Regions from separate parts of the Ensifer sp. NPDC090286 genome, predicted to be linked through region 4. Evidence: predicted binding sites of a transcription regulator. Region 4 holds the regulator's gene; each other region holds the start of a gene.

Region 1 (3,393 bases), on a different contig from region 4:
CGTCCGGCTGTTTCCGGGCGCCGCTCAGCTTCTCTGGGAACTGAAGGCGGCGGGCATTGGTATCGCCATTGTCAGCTCGAATGCGGAAGAGGGGATTCGTGCCGCGCTCGGCGAAGCGGCTGCGACTGTCGATCTCTTCGAATGCGGGGCCGCGCTCTTCGGCAAGGCGCAGCACTTCAAGCGCGCGATCCGGCACTCGGGCCTCAATGCGGCTCGCATCCTGGCGATCGGCGACGAGGCACGCGATATCGAGGCGGCGCGAAAGGCCGGTGTGGCGGCAGGGGCCGTTGCCTGGGGCTATGCCGACCCGGTCTTCCTGCAAGGGCTCGGGCCAGATCGGTTCTTTGCCAATATGGAAGAGATCGCGCCCGCCTTCGGGGCGATCTGATCGGCCAGCCTTAGGCCGCCTTGGCGAGATCGCGCTGGGCGTCGGCGAAGAGGCGAAGCGACTTCAGCCGCGCGTCCATGTCGAAGATCGGCATCGAGATGATCAGCTCGTCGGCTTTCGTCTGTTCCAGGAACGCACCGATCTTGCGCCGGATCGTCTCGGGCCCGCCGACCACCGCATACATCATCGAATGGTCGACGAAGATCTTCTCGTCATAGCTCCACAGCCCATCCATCGACTGGACTGGCGGCGGGAACTGCCCGCGGGCATTGCGCCGCAGCGCCACGAAGGATTGCTGCATGGAGGTGAAGAGGTAGTTTGCCTCCTCGTCCGTTTCGGCGGCGACCCCCATGACGCCGACCATCACCTGCGGCTTGGCAAGGGTCTCGGAGGGGGTGAAGCGCTCGCGGTAGATCTCCAGCGCCGAGAGCAGCATGTCGGGTGCGAAATGCGAGGCAAACGCGAAGGGCAGGCCGAGCATGCCGGCGAGATGGGCGCTGAAATGGCTGGAGCCGAGCAGCCAGATCGGCACGTTGGTGTCGGCGCCCGGCACGGCGATGATCTTCTGGTCTTCGGCGACGGGGCCGAGCAGCGCCTGCAGTTCGACGACGTCGTTCGGGAAGTTGTTGCCGCTCGCTTCCATGTTGCGGCGAAGCGCCTGGGCGGTGCGCATGTCGGTGCCTGGCGCCCGGCCGAGGCCGAGGTCGATGCGGCCGGGGTAAAGAGCGGCGAGCGTGCCGAACTGCTCGGCGATGACAAGCGGCGAATGGTTCGGCAGCATGATGCCGCCGGAGCCGACGCGGATGGTCTTGGTGGCGGCCGCCACATGCGAGATCACGATCGAGGTCGCGGCACTGGCAATGCCCTTCATGCCGTGATGCTCGGCCAGCCAGAAACGGGTGTAGCCGTTCTCCTCGGCTGCCTGGGCCAGTCGGCGCGAATTCTCCAGCGATTGGGCGACGCTGCCGCCTTCAGTGATCGGGGAAAGATCGAGGACGGAGAAAGTCGCCATGGCAAAGGCCTTCATTGAGAGAAATTGATGCAAGGCTATGTAAGCTCAATTTTCCTCAATCCAAGGGCGCTGCCGAAGAAAACCTGACTCCGCGTCTCAACTGTGCGTATGTTTTTGTTTTGTTCACTTTTTGCTGGCAGCGTCCGGGCTGACATCATAGGGTGAAATCCATGCAGACCACGATTCGTATCATCGGCATCGATCCGGGGCTCCGCCGTACCGGCTGGGGCATCATCGAGACGCTCGGCAATTCGCTGCGTTTCGTCGCCTCGGGCGCGGTGACCTCGGATGGTGATATGGATCTCGCCTCCAGACTTTGCCAGTTGCATGACGGGCTTGCCGAGGTGGTGCACGGCTATCAGCCGCATGAGGCGGCGGTGGAACAGACCTTCGTCAACAAGGATGCGACGGCGACGCTGAAGCTCGGCCAGGCGCGCGGCATCGCCATGCTGGTGCCGGCACGCGCAGGTCTGAGGGTTGCCGAATACGCGCCGAACGCCGTCAAGAAGGCGGTGATCGGCGTCGGCCACGGCGAGAAGCAGCAGATCCACATGATGCTGAAGGTTCTGATGCCGAAGGCCGAGTTCAAGGGCAACGACGCGGCGGACGCATTGGCGATCGCCATCTGCCATGCCCACAACCGGCAATCGGTGACGAGCCGGCTTGCCGCATTGATGGCGTAGTTGCGCCCGACACGATAATTTCCGATGGTCCGGGGACCATCCAGAACCCACCGCGAGAGACGCCATATGATCGGCAAATTGAAGGGTACCATCGACGAGATCGCCGAGGATCACGTCGTGCTCGATGTGCATGGCGTCGGCTACGTTGCCTTTTGCTCGGCGCGCACCTTGTCCAGGCTCGGGTCTGCTGGCGAGGCGGCTATCCTCTTCATCGAGACCTATGTGCGCGAGGACCAACTGAAGCTGTTCGGCTTCCTGACGGCGTTGGAGCGGGAGTGGTTCCGATTGCTGCAGAGCGTGCAGGGGGTCGGTTCGAAGGTGGCGCTGGCCGTGCTTTCCACGCTGACGCCGGGCGAACTGGCCAATGCGATCGCGCTGCAGGACAAGACCTCCGTCTCCCGTGCGCCCGGTGTCGGGCCCAAGGTGGCGGTGCGCATCGTCACGGAACTGAAGAACAAGGCGCCGTCCTTTGCCGGCGAGATGTCGGCGTCGATCGGCCTCAAGCAGGAGCTTGGCGAAGGCGTTGCCTCCGCGCCGGTTTCCGATGCGGTTTCGGCGCTCACCAATCTCGGCTACTCGCGTGACCAGGCGGCCAATGCCGTTGCGGCGGCCCTGAAGAACGGCGGCGAAGGCGGCGACAGCGCCAAGCTCATTCGCCTGGGCCTGAAGGAACTGGCGCGATGAACGCTTGCCTTGGCCGGGTGCAGAAGGCAGAACGCCTCGTGCCCGGCATGATGACGGGTTGCAGCGCTGAGCTGCCCGACCGAATGGGACGAACGCATGACTGACGCCGCACGCCTGATTACGCCGGAAAAGCGCGGTGAAGACATCGATGCGACCATACGCCCGCAGACGCTGGACGATTTCACCGGCCAGGCGGAAGCGCGCGCCAACCTGAAGATCTTCATCGAGGCCGCAAAGAACCGCGGCGAGGCGCTCGACCATGTGCTCTTCGTCGGCCCGCCCGGTCTCGGCAAGACGACGCTGGCGCAGATCATGGCCAAGGAACTCGGCGTCAATTTCCGCTCGACCTCCGGCCCCGTTATCGCCAAGGCCGGCGATCTCGCCGCCCTGCTCACCAATCTCGAAGAGCGCGACGTGCTCTTCATCGACGAAATCCACCGGCTCAATCCGGCGGTCGAGGAAATCCTTTATCCGGCGATGGAGGACTTCCAGCTCGATCTCATCATCGGCGAAGGCCCGGCGGCACGGTCGGTGAAGATCGACCTGTCGAAGTTCACGCTGGTGGCGGCCACCACCCGGCTTGGCCTTCTGACGACGCCGCTTCGCGACCGTTTCGGCATTCCGGT
Region 2 (3,393 bases), on a different contig from region 4:
CACGCTGGAAGCGCGGGTGCGTGACGCCGGGCACCGCCTTGAGGCGCGCGCCATCGTTCCCGACGACAAGACGAAGATCTACGGCCAAGTGAAGGCCTGGACGCTCGATCCCACCGTCGACGTGGTGATCACGACAGGTGGAACGGGCTTCACCGGGCGGGACGTGACGCCCGAGGCGCTGGAACCCCTGTTCGAAAAGCGCATGGACGGGTTCTCCGAGGTCTTCCACCGTATCTCCTACGAGAAGATTGGGACGTCAACGATCCAGTCGCGTGCAACCGGCGGCGTTGCCAACGCCACCTTCATCTTCGTCCTTCCGGGTTCGCCCGGCGCCTGCCGCGATGCGTGGGACGGCATCCTCAAGCAGCAGCTCGACTACCGGCACATGCCCTGCAATTTCGTGGAGATCATGCCGCGGCTCGACGAGCACCTGAAACGCGGCTGAAGAGCATGGACCGTTCCGGCCCGGCCGACCTGTTACCTTAGTAACTGACGCTCGCTTCCCCTCCGGATAGTTTTCAAGCGTTGACACAGCGAGGAACGACCGCCGCACGTTCCGTTCCTCGCACCGCAAGACCCTTCCGCCTCTGTCCCCCAGGCGGAATGAAATGTTGGATACGACGGGCAGCCAGAATGCTGCCCGGACAGAAATCTTCCAAAAAAGGTCATTTGAGAGCCGCTTGGAGGTGCCGTCCCCTAAGGGACTGGCACCTTTAATTTTTTCGCGCGGGAACCGGCGTTACCGCCTGGCTTCGACAGCGACCCAGGCCGGAACGAGTTCGGTCGAAAGCTTGCGGACTGAGCGGACATTCGTCATGGCATCCAGGCCCACCTTGCCATGAGCGGCCGCAAGCGCATCGTTCTTGCGCAGGAGAAATCCCGTCTCCAGCGGCTTTCCACGCCCGGTCAGCCGGCGGAAGAAAGGCTTGCGATGGAGTCTCGATCCGGAGAAGCGGGCCGGTGCCTTGTTCATCGAAACGTACTCGGCCAACTCATCGATCCAGCGGCCGATCGGGCGCGCGCCCGGCTCCAGCAACATCAGCCACTCGCCACGCGCCGAGCCCACCACATCGGCGAGATCCCAATCCCGGCAGAAACGGCATCCGGCTGCATCGGCCACGTCGGACGAACCGTCCTTCGAGCCGTGATCGAGGATGATCACATCGCTGACCAAGCCTTCCACGGCGCCTGCCACCAACACAGCAAGCGTCTGCGCCAGTTCGGCCTCGTTGTCGCGGGTTTCCATGATGATCGTGAGCATGGCTTCTCGTAACGCATCGGCACGGCAATTGCTACATCCGGGACACGGCCCGCAGCGGCGCCTTGATCGATAAATTCGAAACTCCAATTTTTTGTTCTTGAATTGTTCCTCCATTCGCGATAGGAAAATAATCAGAACAAAACGGGATCAAACATCTGATTCCGGGGAGATTCCAATGACCGAGCTGTCTCAGATCAGGCAGGGTGCGCTTGCGCCCGCCAATACGGCAGATGTGGCCGAAGCGATGATGAGCGCAACGGGCCTGCGGATCGATATCGATCGCCGTCGCGGGCGCGGCGCCGGGATCAACATGTCCGGCCGCTTCGAACCGCGCAGCCGCGAGACGTTCGACGACGGCTGGGAAAGCCTGGAGGATCTGCCGCCCTTCAAGACCGAGGTTCAGGTCGAGAAGCCGCGCACGGTGATCACCAGGAACGAGTCGCCCGACATCTCCTTCGACCGCTCGATCAATCCCTATCGCGGCTGCGAGCATGGCTGCATCTATTGTTTCGCGCGGCCCACGCACGCCTATATGGGCCTCTCGGCCGGCCTCGACTTCGAGGCGAAGCTGTTTGCCAAGCCGGATGCCCCGCGGCTTCTGGAGCGCGAGCTCGCGCGGCAGGACTACAAGGTGCGGCCGATTGCCATCGGCACCAACACCGACCCCTATCAGCCGATCGAGAAGGAGTGGCGCATCATGCGACAGATCCTCGAGGTGCTGCGGGACGCCAACCATCCGGTCATGATCGTCACCAAGTCGGCAATGGTCACCCGCGACATCGATATCCTGGCACCGATGGCGGAAAAGGGATTGGTGCGCGTCGGCATCTCCGTCACGACGCTCGACCGTAAGCTGGCTCGCACGATGGAGCCGCGGGCCTCGACCCCGAGCAAGCGGCTGGAGGCGATCCGCATGCTTGCCGAAGCAGGCATCCCGGCCGGCGTTCTCGTTTCCCCCATCATCCCGGCGTTGAACGACCACGAGATAGAGCGCGTGCTCGAAGGAGCAAGGACGGCCGGAGCAACCGAAGCAAGCTATGTGCTGCTGCGGCTGCCGCTCGAGGTCAGCCCGCTCTTTCGCGACTGGCTGCTGCGCAATTATCCAGACCGCTACCGGCACGTCATGTCCCTCATCCGCTCCATGCGGGGCGGCAAGGACTATGACGCCGAGTTCGGCAAGCGCATGAAGGGCGCCGGCCCCTATGCGTGGCAGATCGGCCGCCGCTTCGACCTGGCAGTCAAGCGTCTCGGTTTCAACCCGACGCGCCGGCAGCTGCGGGACGATCTCTTCGTGCCGCCGCTTGGAACGGGGGTGCAGCTCTCGCTTCTTTGAAGGCTTTCCGATGTCTCGGTAACCGTCGCTACCTGTAATGGCCACGGCGAGAGATGATCGCCCCGCCCCGCCAGGCAAGCCCGATGGCGGGCGCGCCTGAGACCACATAGCAGTTCCGGTGCCCCCTTACCCGCCGTGGGCCCCGGTAATCCCCCGTCCGCCGCCGCACTCGGACCTGGGGGCTTGAAGAGAATCGGTCGATCATGCGATCTAGACTTATGTCTCGCAGATCGTCCGATTCTCCCCTTTTTCCCGATATCATCGTAGCGCCCGATTTCAGTTTCGAGCTTTCGGCCAAGGGCGATGGGTTCTGGCCGGTCGCCGGAGCGGATGAGGCCGGTCGTGGGCCGCTCGCGGGACCGGTGGTCGCCGCCGCCGTCATTCTCGATCCGGACGCCATTCCCGCAGGACTCGACGACAGCAAGAAGCTGACGGCCCAGGCGCGCGAAAAACTATTCGAAGAAATCCTCGCCACATCCGAAGTGTCGATCGCCTCGGCGTCGGCCGGCACGATTGACGCCACCGACATCCGCAAGGCGAGCCTCGAAGCGATGCGGCGGGCGGTCGCCGGCCTGCCCTCGAACGCGCGCTTCGTGCTCGTCGACGGCCGTGACGTACCGCCCGGCCTCTCCTGCCACGCCAAGGCTGTGGTCAAGGGCGATGCGCGGTCGCTGTCGATCGCCGCCGCTTCGATCGTCGCCAAGGTTACCCGCGACCGCATGATGGCCCGTGCCGACCTTGCGCATCCCGGCTACGGCTTTGCGCTCCATGCCGGCTATGCGACGGTGACCCACCGTCG
Region 3 (3,393 bases), on a different contig from region 4:
TTCGGCCGGGCCGGCGAGGAAATTACCTATCTCGACCGCGAGAACATCCCCGTCGACGTCATTCCCGGGATCACCGCCGCAAGCGCCATGGCCTCCCGTCTCGGCCTGTCGCTGACCCACCGCGACTATGCCCAGTCGCTTCGGCTGGTGACCGGTCATTCCCGCCACGGCGGCCTGCCCGATGATGTCGACTGGGCAGGCATTGCCGATGCGCGCAGCACGGCGGTGTTTTACATGGGCGGCCGAACGGCAAGTCTGATTGCCGAAAAGCTCATCGGCGAAGGCCGCCCGCCTGAAACACCGGCCGTGATCATGAGCGATGTCAGCCGAGCGACGGAGCGCAGCTGGCGCGGCACGCTCGCGACAATCCCGGAGGGCATCGCAGCGATCGGCTACGACAACCCTGTCCTCATCGCCGTCGGCGACGTGTTTTCGGCCAGAGACAAACAGGCCGGATCGATCGAGCGCACTCTCGCCGGAGCATGCTGATGGGCATCTCCCTGCTATTCCTCGTTCTCGCCATCGGTCTCAGCTGGCCGCGTTTCAGGCTCATCTTCGAAGCACAATCGAACGCCGCGCTGGCCGTAGCGCCCCTCACCATGGTTGCGAGTGCCGTGAACCTCTGCGCCATCGGCCTCGCCGTTGCAGAACACGGTCTACTTCTCGGCGGATTGTTCATCGCAGGCGGCATCTTCCTGGCGAGAATAATGCAAGCCGTGCCATCGACGCCGGGCATCTTGGCCTCGACCCTATGTCTTGCCGGCTACATCGAGATCACATCCAAGGCAGTTGCGTGACGGGCTGAAGCGCCCCCGCGCCGCACAATCAAGCACCGGCGTCCGCTGTCGCACCAAGGGATATTCGAGGTCGCCGCCTCGTATCGACGTCCCGAATATCCCAAGGTCGCCACCGTAGGCTGGTTCTAAGCGCGCAGACAGGTGACGGCCATACCCCAATTGAGGAATGAGCCCGTGCCGGGAAAGCGACGTCGCCCACCGAAGTCAGTGGACGGCCGTTTCCGATGCATCGCCGCTTTCGTCGAATACGACCGTCTCGCCCAGCGGGGTCGCTGCAATTGACCTGATCTCTTGGGCGAGCGACGCCAGCTTGCGGGCAATCTCCTGCAGTTCGCCGGTCGAGCCGGTGGCCTCGCAGGTCTCTTCAACGCTCCGTTCGTCCATGTGCTCTTCCTCTTTCGAGTGGACGCAGGAGCGAAGCATATTTCTAATTCACCATATAAGGCCACAAGCCGTCGCGCGTTCTTCATGGCGGCGCACAGCCATAGGTATAGGCCGGTCGATGACGTCGATTGCACCTACTGTCGCAAACAACCCCATCTGCGGTCTCACAGGTCATCAAAACCTTGGAAGAGTGGAATTCCGACGTTGTCGGACGGAAAACTCGGCGACGTCAGGGTTTTCATCTGGATGCTAAATTGCTAGTTCTTTCTTTGTTCCTGCCCGTCTCTTGGATGCAAATCGATGCGGGCTGTGACTGAGTGCGACGAAAACGAACGGGACCGCATGAGCGCCGCCTATCTCGAAAAACTCAATGACCGCCAGCGCGAAGCGGTCGAGCACGGAATCGGCTTGCCGGAAGGACAGGTCGGCGGCCCGCTTCTCATCATCGCAGGCGCCGGCTCCGGCAAGACGAATACGCTCGCCCACCGGGTCGCGCATCTCATCGTCAACGGGGCCGATCCGCGTCGCATTCTCTTGATGACCTTTTCTCGACGCGCAGCAGCCGAGATGACCCGCCGGGTCGCGCGCATCTGCCGCCAGGTTCTTGGCGACAATGCCGCGGTCATGACGGACGCGCTTTCCTGGGCCGGCACCTTCCATGGCATCGGCGCCCGGATCCTGCGCATCTATGCCGAACAAATCGGTCTCGGCCCGGATTTTACGATCCATGACCGGGAGGACAGCGCCGACCTGATGAACCTCGTGCGCCACGAGCTCGGCTTCTCGAAGACGGAAAGCCGGTTCCCGACAAAGGGAACGTGCCTTTCGATCTATTCGCGCGTCGTGAACTCCGAAAGCTCGATTGGCGACGTGCTGAAGACGGCCTATCCCTGGGTCACCGGCTGGGACGAACAGCTCAAGGCGCTGTTTGCGGCCTACGTCGATGCCAAACAGGCGCAGAACGTGCTCGATTACGACGATCTCCTGCTCTACTGGGCGCAGATGGTTTCCGATCCGGAGCTTGCCGACGATGTCGGCGGACGCTTCGATCATGTTCTTGTCGACGAATATCAGGACACCAACAGGCTGCAGGCCTCGATCCTGATGGCGCTCAGACCCGGCGGCCACGGTTTGACAGTCGTTGGCGACGACGCCCAGTCGATCTATTCCTTCCGGGCTGCGACGGTTCGCAACATTCTCGATTTCCCGAACGCCTTTTCGCCCGAGCCCGCCGACGTCATCACCCTCGACCGGAATTACCGCTCGACGCAGCCGATCCTCGCCGCTGCAAACGGCGTGATCGGTCTGGCGCGGGAGCGGTTTACCAAGAACCTCTGGACGGACAGGCAATCGGAGCAACGACCGTTGCTCGTCGCCGTCAAGGACGAAGCGGATCAGGCGGCCTATATCGTGGAGCAGGTTCTCGCTGGCCGTGAGATCGGCATCGCCTTGAAACAACAGGCGGTGCTCTTTCGCTCGTCCAATCACAGTGGAACGCTCGAAGTCGAACTCACTCGGCGCAACATTCCGTTCGTGAAGTTCGGTGGCCTGAAGTTTCTCGACAGCGCCCATGTGAAGGACTTGCTCGCAGTCCTGCGCTTCGCGCAGAACCCGCGTGACCGCGTCGCCGGTTTCCGGTTGCTGCAGATGCTACCCGGTATTGGCCCGCAGACCGCCGGAAAGATCCTCGATGCGATCGCCGCCGATCCGGAACCGCTCGCAGCCCTTGCAGAGATCCCACCTCCCGCCAAGACCGGCGAGAACTGGACCGGCTTCGTCGATCTGGTGTCCGGCCTGCGACGGGCCGAGCCTGGATGGCCGCAGGAGATTGGCGCTGCACGCACCTGGTACGAGCCCCATCTCGACCGGATCCATGAAGACGCCGATACCCGCAAGGCCGACTTGCTGCAGCTCGAGCAGATTGCCGGCGGCTACCAGAACCGCGAACATTTCCTGACCGAGCTGACCCTGGACCCGCCCGATGCCACCAGCGACCAGGCGGGCGTGCCGCTGCTCGACGAGGACTATCTGATCCTGTCGACCATCCATTCGGCGAAGGGCCAGGAATGGCGCTCGGTCTTCATGCTCAACGTCGTCGACGGCTGCATTCCGTCCGATCTCGGGGTGGGCACGACCGCCGAACTCGAAGAGGAACGGCGGCTGCTCTATGTCGGCATGACACGGGCACGCGATCATCTGTCCCTGGTGACGC
Region 4 (3,393 bases):
GCGAACGGAGACGAAGCCGAAGCCTCCGCGTGCCGTTCCTGAAGCGCAGGAGCGCGTCGCGCATCAGGCGGACAGGCACAAGCCGAATCCGAAGCCCGACCCGGTCACGAAGGTCGCTCTGGCCGCACCGGTACCGTCGGTGAATGTCGGCGTCACGCCACCCACCCCTGTCGTGCGACCGAATGAAGAGGTGAAGACGGCGTCCATCCGTACCGACCAGTTTTATTTCTGCGGCATTCGCAACGACAACTGCGTGATCGATGGCGCCACTTTCGTCTTTCATGGCGAGACGATTCGTGTCGCCGACGTCGATGCGCCGCGAATCCGCCAGGCAAGCTGCGACAAGGAGCGTTCGCGTGGCTTCTACGCCAAGCAGCGCCTGCGCGAGTTGCTGAACGCGGGCGACTTCAAGCTGGTTTCGGCAGGCGGGCGATCAGGCGCCAAGGCCGGCGAAAAACTGCGCCTGGTTACCCGCGGCGATCAATCTCTTGGACGCGTGCTTGTTTCCGAGGGGCTGGTGCGCCCGTGGGACGGACGCCCGACGCCCTGGTGCTAAGATAGCAAACGGCAGAAATCGACGCGTTCGTGTTGAAGGCGTCGTGTCTACACTTTGAATGAGGTGAAGATTTTGGAGGCCTCGCCCGGAATTGAACCGGGGTACAAGGATTTGCAGTCCTCTGCGTCACCACTCCGCCACGAGGCCTCACTGCTTGGATAACCAAGCGTTGGCGCGGATTTAGAATGATTGCAGAAAATCCGCAAGAGGCATTTTCTGAAAAATACAAAGTGGAATCAGCGAATGGCTGCTTTCCACAGGATGAGAGTTCGACGCGTATTTTCGCGATGGCCAGGAAACTGGTATCTCGTCAATGCCTTCGCGACTGGGGAGCTTCTCTTGTCTTTCAGCGAGTTGGAGGATGTGCGCGCGACCCCACGTCCGCGCAAGCCACGTCTCCTATGCCTCCGTCGGATCTTATCGCTTCGGTGAAATCGGTAGAGGGGGAACGATGACTCCGCTGAGATCAGCCGCATCGGTAGCGTCCGTCAACATTAAGAACGGAGGCAATGGCATCAATGAAAAAGAGACTGATCCTGACGGCGTTGGCGTGTTTTGCGACGACCGCTATTGAGGCGCACGCGGACGACCTGGTTTTCCAGCTGAAGAACAACACCAGCGTGGTCCTGACGAACTTTTATACGTCGCCGGTCGGCGTCAATGAGTGGGAAGACGATGTTTTCGGTCGGCAGGTCCTGAACCCTGGCGAGAGCATGGAAATCACCATTGCCGACGGGCGGGACGTCTGCAAATACGACATGCGATTCGAATTCGAAGAGGGCTCGGCCCTCGATACGACCGAGGACACGCAGGATCTCTGCGAACTCGGCGAATATACGATCCACGAATAGACGATCTGGATTTCAGGTCACCCGAAATGGAAAGAGCCTCGCCAATTGCCTTGGCGAGGCTCTTTTTTTTAATTCGGTGTTCTGCCTGCAGCTCAATGGTAGCGGCGAATCAGCCCGACGAGCTTGCCCTGGATCTTCACGCGATCCGGTCCGAAGATGCGCGTCTCGTAGGCGGGGTTGGCGGCTTCGAGCGCAATCGACGCGCCCTTGCGGCGGAAGCGCTTCAGCGTCGCTTCCTCGTCGTCCACGAGCGCCACGATGATGTCGCCGGGATTGGCCGAGTTGCCGTTGCGGATGATCACGGTGTCGCCGTCGAAGATGCCGGCCTCGATCATCGAATCGCCCTTCACTTCAAGGGCGTAATGTTCACCGCTGCCGATCATGTCGAGCGGAACGGTGATGTCATGGGTGTTGTTCTGGATCGCCGAGATCGGAACGCCGGCAGCGATGCGCCCCATCACCGGGACGGAAACGGACGTGCTTTCGGCAACCGGCGCCGGCTTCGGCGCGGCAGGAGCGGCCGCCGGCGGCTTTCCAAGGCTGCCTTCGATCACGCTCGGCGAGAAGCCCCTGCGCGGCTGCTGCTGGCCGGCGGCGTAGGCTTCCGGAAGCTTGATGACTTCGAGCGCGCGCGCCCGGTTCGGCAGCCGGCGAATGAAGCCGCGTTCTTCGAGCGCGGTGATCAAACGGTGGATGCCGGACTTCGACGCCAGGTCGAGCGCATCCTTCATTTCATCGAATGACGGCGGTACGCCCGACTCCTTCATGCGTTCGTGAATGAACAGAAGCAATTCCTGTTGCTTGCGGGTCAGCATGGCACGTCGCTCCAGAGGCGTGAAACAAATCAAGAACAGACACTATCTGTTCCATATGTGTTCCGCAAGTGCCTAAAATTCCGTGAATTCAGGCAATTGGCCGCTTCTGGGGGTGCCGATCGGTCACTTTTGCGGGAGCAGGGCGCTTATCGGCGACGGTTGCGTGCCAAAATCGCGCCGGATGACGCCAGTCTGCGCAGCTGATTCGAGCGAATCGCGGGGCTCTATGAGGAGAGATTTAGGTCGCTTGCGAGGTCGAGCAGGCGTCCTCGAACTCCTTCACCGTCTCTGCGCTGTTGTCTTCCGGCAGCACCGCGTCGGCGGCGTCGGTCGCGACGGGCGTGTCGCCGTCATAAACGAAGGACTGGATGTAGAACGCCAGCGCACCCTTCCACACGTTGCGTCCATCGATCTGATGGCACGGCACGGCCCGTTCGAAATCGGTCTGGAGTTCATCCACTGTCGCGGCGCTGAGCTTGACGTCAGGCATATTGGGCGATGCGACTATCGAAGCGAGAAGCAGGGCGGCAAGCACGGGGAACGTCCACTTGATGAAGGGGGCAAGATGGGGTGGTAAACGATGTGAACCGTGCTTTCGTTCCGAAGTCCAGCAAGCATGGCGATCACTCTGCCGTGTTCAACAGCTCTTTGCCTACAGGCTGTGTCTGATTTGCGCCAGCCGCTCCACCTCGAGTTCATCTTGAGCGTTCCTCTTGCGACCCGCGAAGAACGCGACGGCTGTACCGGCTTTAGGGCCGGGGGTGCGGGATGCGCAAAAATCCCTGCGAGGAAGGGGCATCACCGTCTCGACAGGAGGTCAAAAAAGGATAACTTTGCGTGGAAAGTGGGGTAATTGCATGCGTAGATTGTCGTTGGTGGTGCTCGGTCTGTTGCTCACGGCCGGAGCGGCGTCTGCTGAAGAAGGGCGTTCGAACATCTGGAAACGGATCAACGCCTGGACGGTGGGTTCCGATCCTTCCCTGGGAGGCTCGTGTTACGCCGCGACGAGCTATGATGCAGGCGCGATCCTTCGTATCGGCTTTTATCCGCGTGGGTCGGCGAACCTGGCGTTTCTTTCGATCGGCAATGCCGACTGGAAATCCATCGAGCCGCAGCGGGAATATGACGTCGCCCTGCAGCTCGACCGTGGTCGCCAGTGGCCGGCCGTTGC

What was found. The regulator LexA, encoded in region 4, represses DNA repair genes until DNA is damaged. The targets are predictions, from matches to a motif close to TGTTCNNNNTGTGTTCNG.
Region 1: the regulator LexA is predicted to act here: its motif matches at 1,510-1,527, upstream of ruvC (crossover junction endodeoxyribonuclease RuvC).
Region 2: the regulator LexA is predicted to act here: its motif matches at 1,354-1,371, upstream of ACIQUG_RS16645 (PA0069 family radical SAM protein).
Region 3: the regulator LexA is predicted to act here: its motif matches at 1,441-1,458, upstream of ACIQUG_RS11115 (ATP-dependent helicase).

The regions. Positions count from the first base shown of each region.
Region 1 is NZ_JBIVYF010000006.1:195,158-198,550, reverse strand. It holds gene ACIQUG_RS27740 (HAD hydrolase-like protein) at 1-388, shown strand, start outside; gene ACIQUG_RS27735 (LLM class flavin-dependent oxidoreductase) at 399-1,400, opposite strand; gene ruvC (crossover junction endodeoxyribonuclease RuvC) at 1,571-2,083, shown strand; gene ruvA (Holliday junction branch migration protein RuvA) at 2,150-2,767, shown strand; gene ruvB (Holliday junction branch migration DNA helicase RuvB) at 2,864-3,393, shown strand, end outside.
Region 2 is NZ_JBIVYF010000003.1:285,807-289,199, forward strand. It holds gene moaB (molybdenum cofactor biosynthesis protein B) at 1-445, shown strand, start outside; gene ACIQUG_RS16640 (glycosyl transferase) at 740-1,261, opposite strand; gene ACIQUG_RS16645 (PA0069 family radical SAM protein) at 1,437-2,594, shown strand; gene ACIQUG_RS16650 (ribonuclease HII) at 2,813-3,393, shown strand, end outside.
Region 3 is NZ_JBIVYF010000002.1:166,968-170,360, reverse strand. It holds gene cysG (siroheme synthase CysG) at 1-489, shown strand, start outside; gene ACIQUG_RS11125 (hypothetical protein) at 489-797, shown strand; gene ACIQUG_RS11120 (hypothetical protein) at 1,002-1,181, opposite strand; gene ACIQUG_RS11115 (ATP-dependent helicase) at 1,524-3,393, shown strand, end outside.
Region 4 is NZ_JBIVYF010000001.1:632,827-636,219, forward strand. It holds gene ACIQUG_RS03150 (thermonuclease family protein) at 1-556, shown strand, start outside; tRNA gene ACIQUG_RS03155 (tRNA-Cys) at 630-703, opposite strand; gene ACIQUG_RS03160 (hypothetical protein) at 1,066-1,407, shown strand; gene lexA (transcriptional repressor LexA) at 1,500-2,222, opposite strand; gene ACIQUG_RS03170 (hypothetical protein) at 2,461-2,757, opposite strand; gene ACIQUG_RS03175 (hypothetical protein) at 3,080-3,393, shown strand, end outside.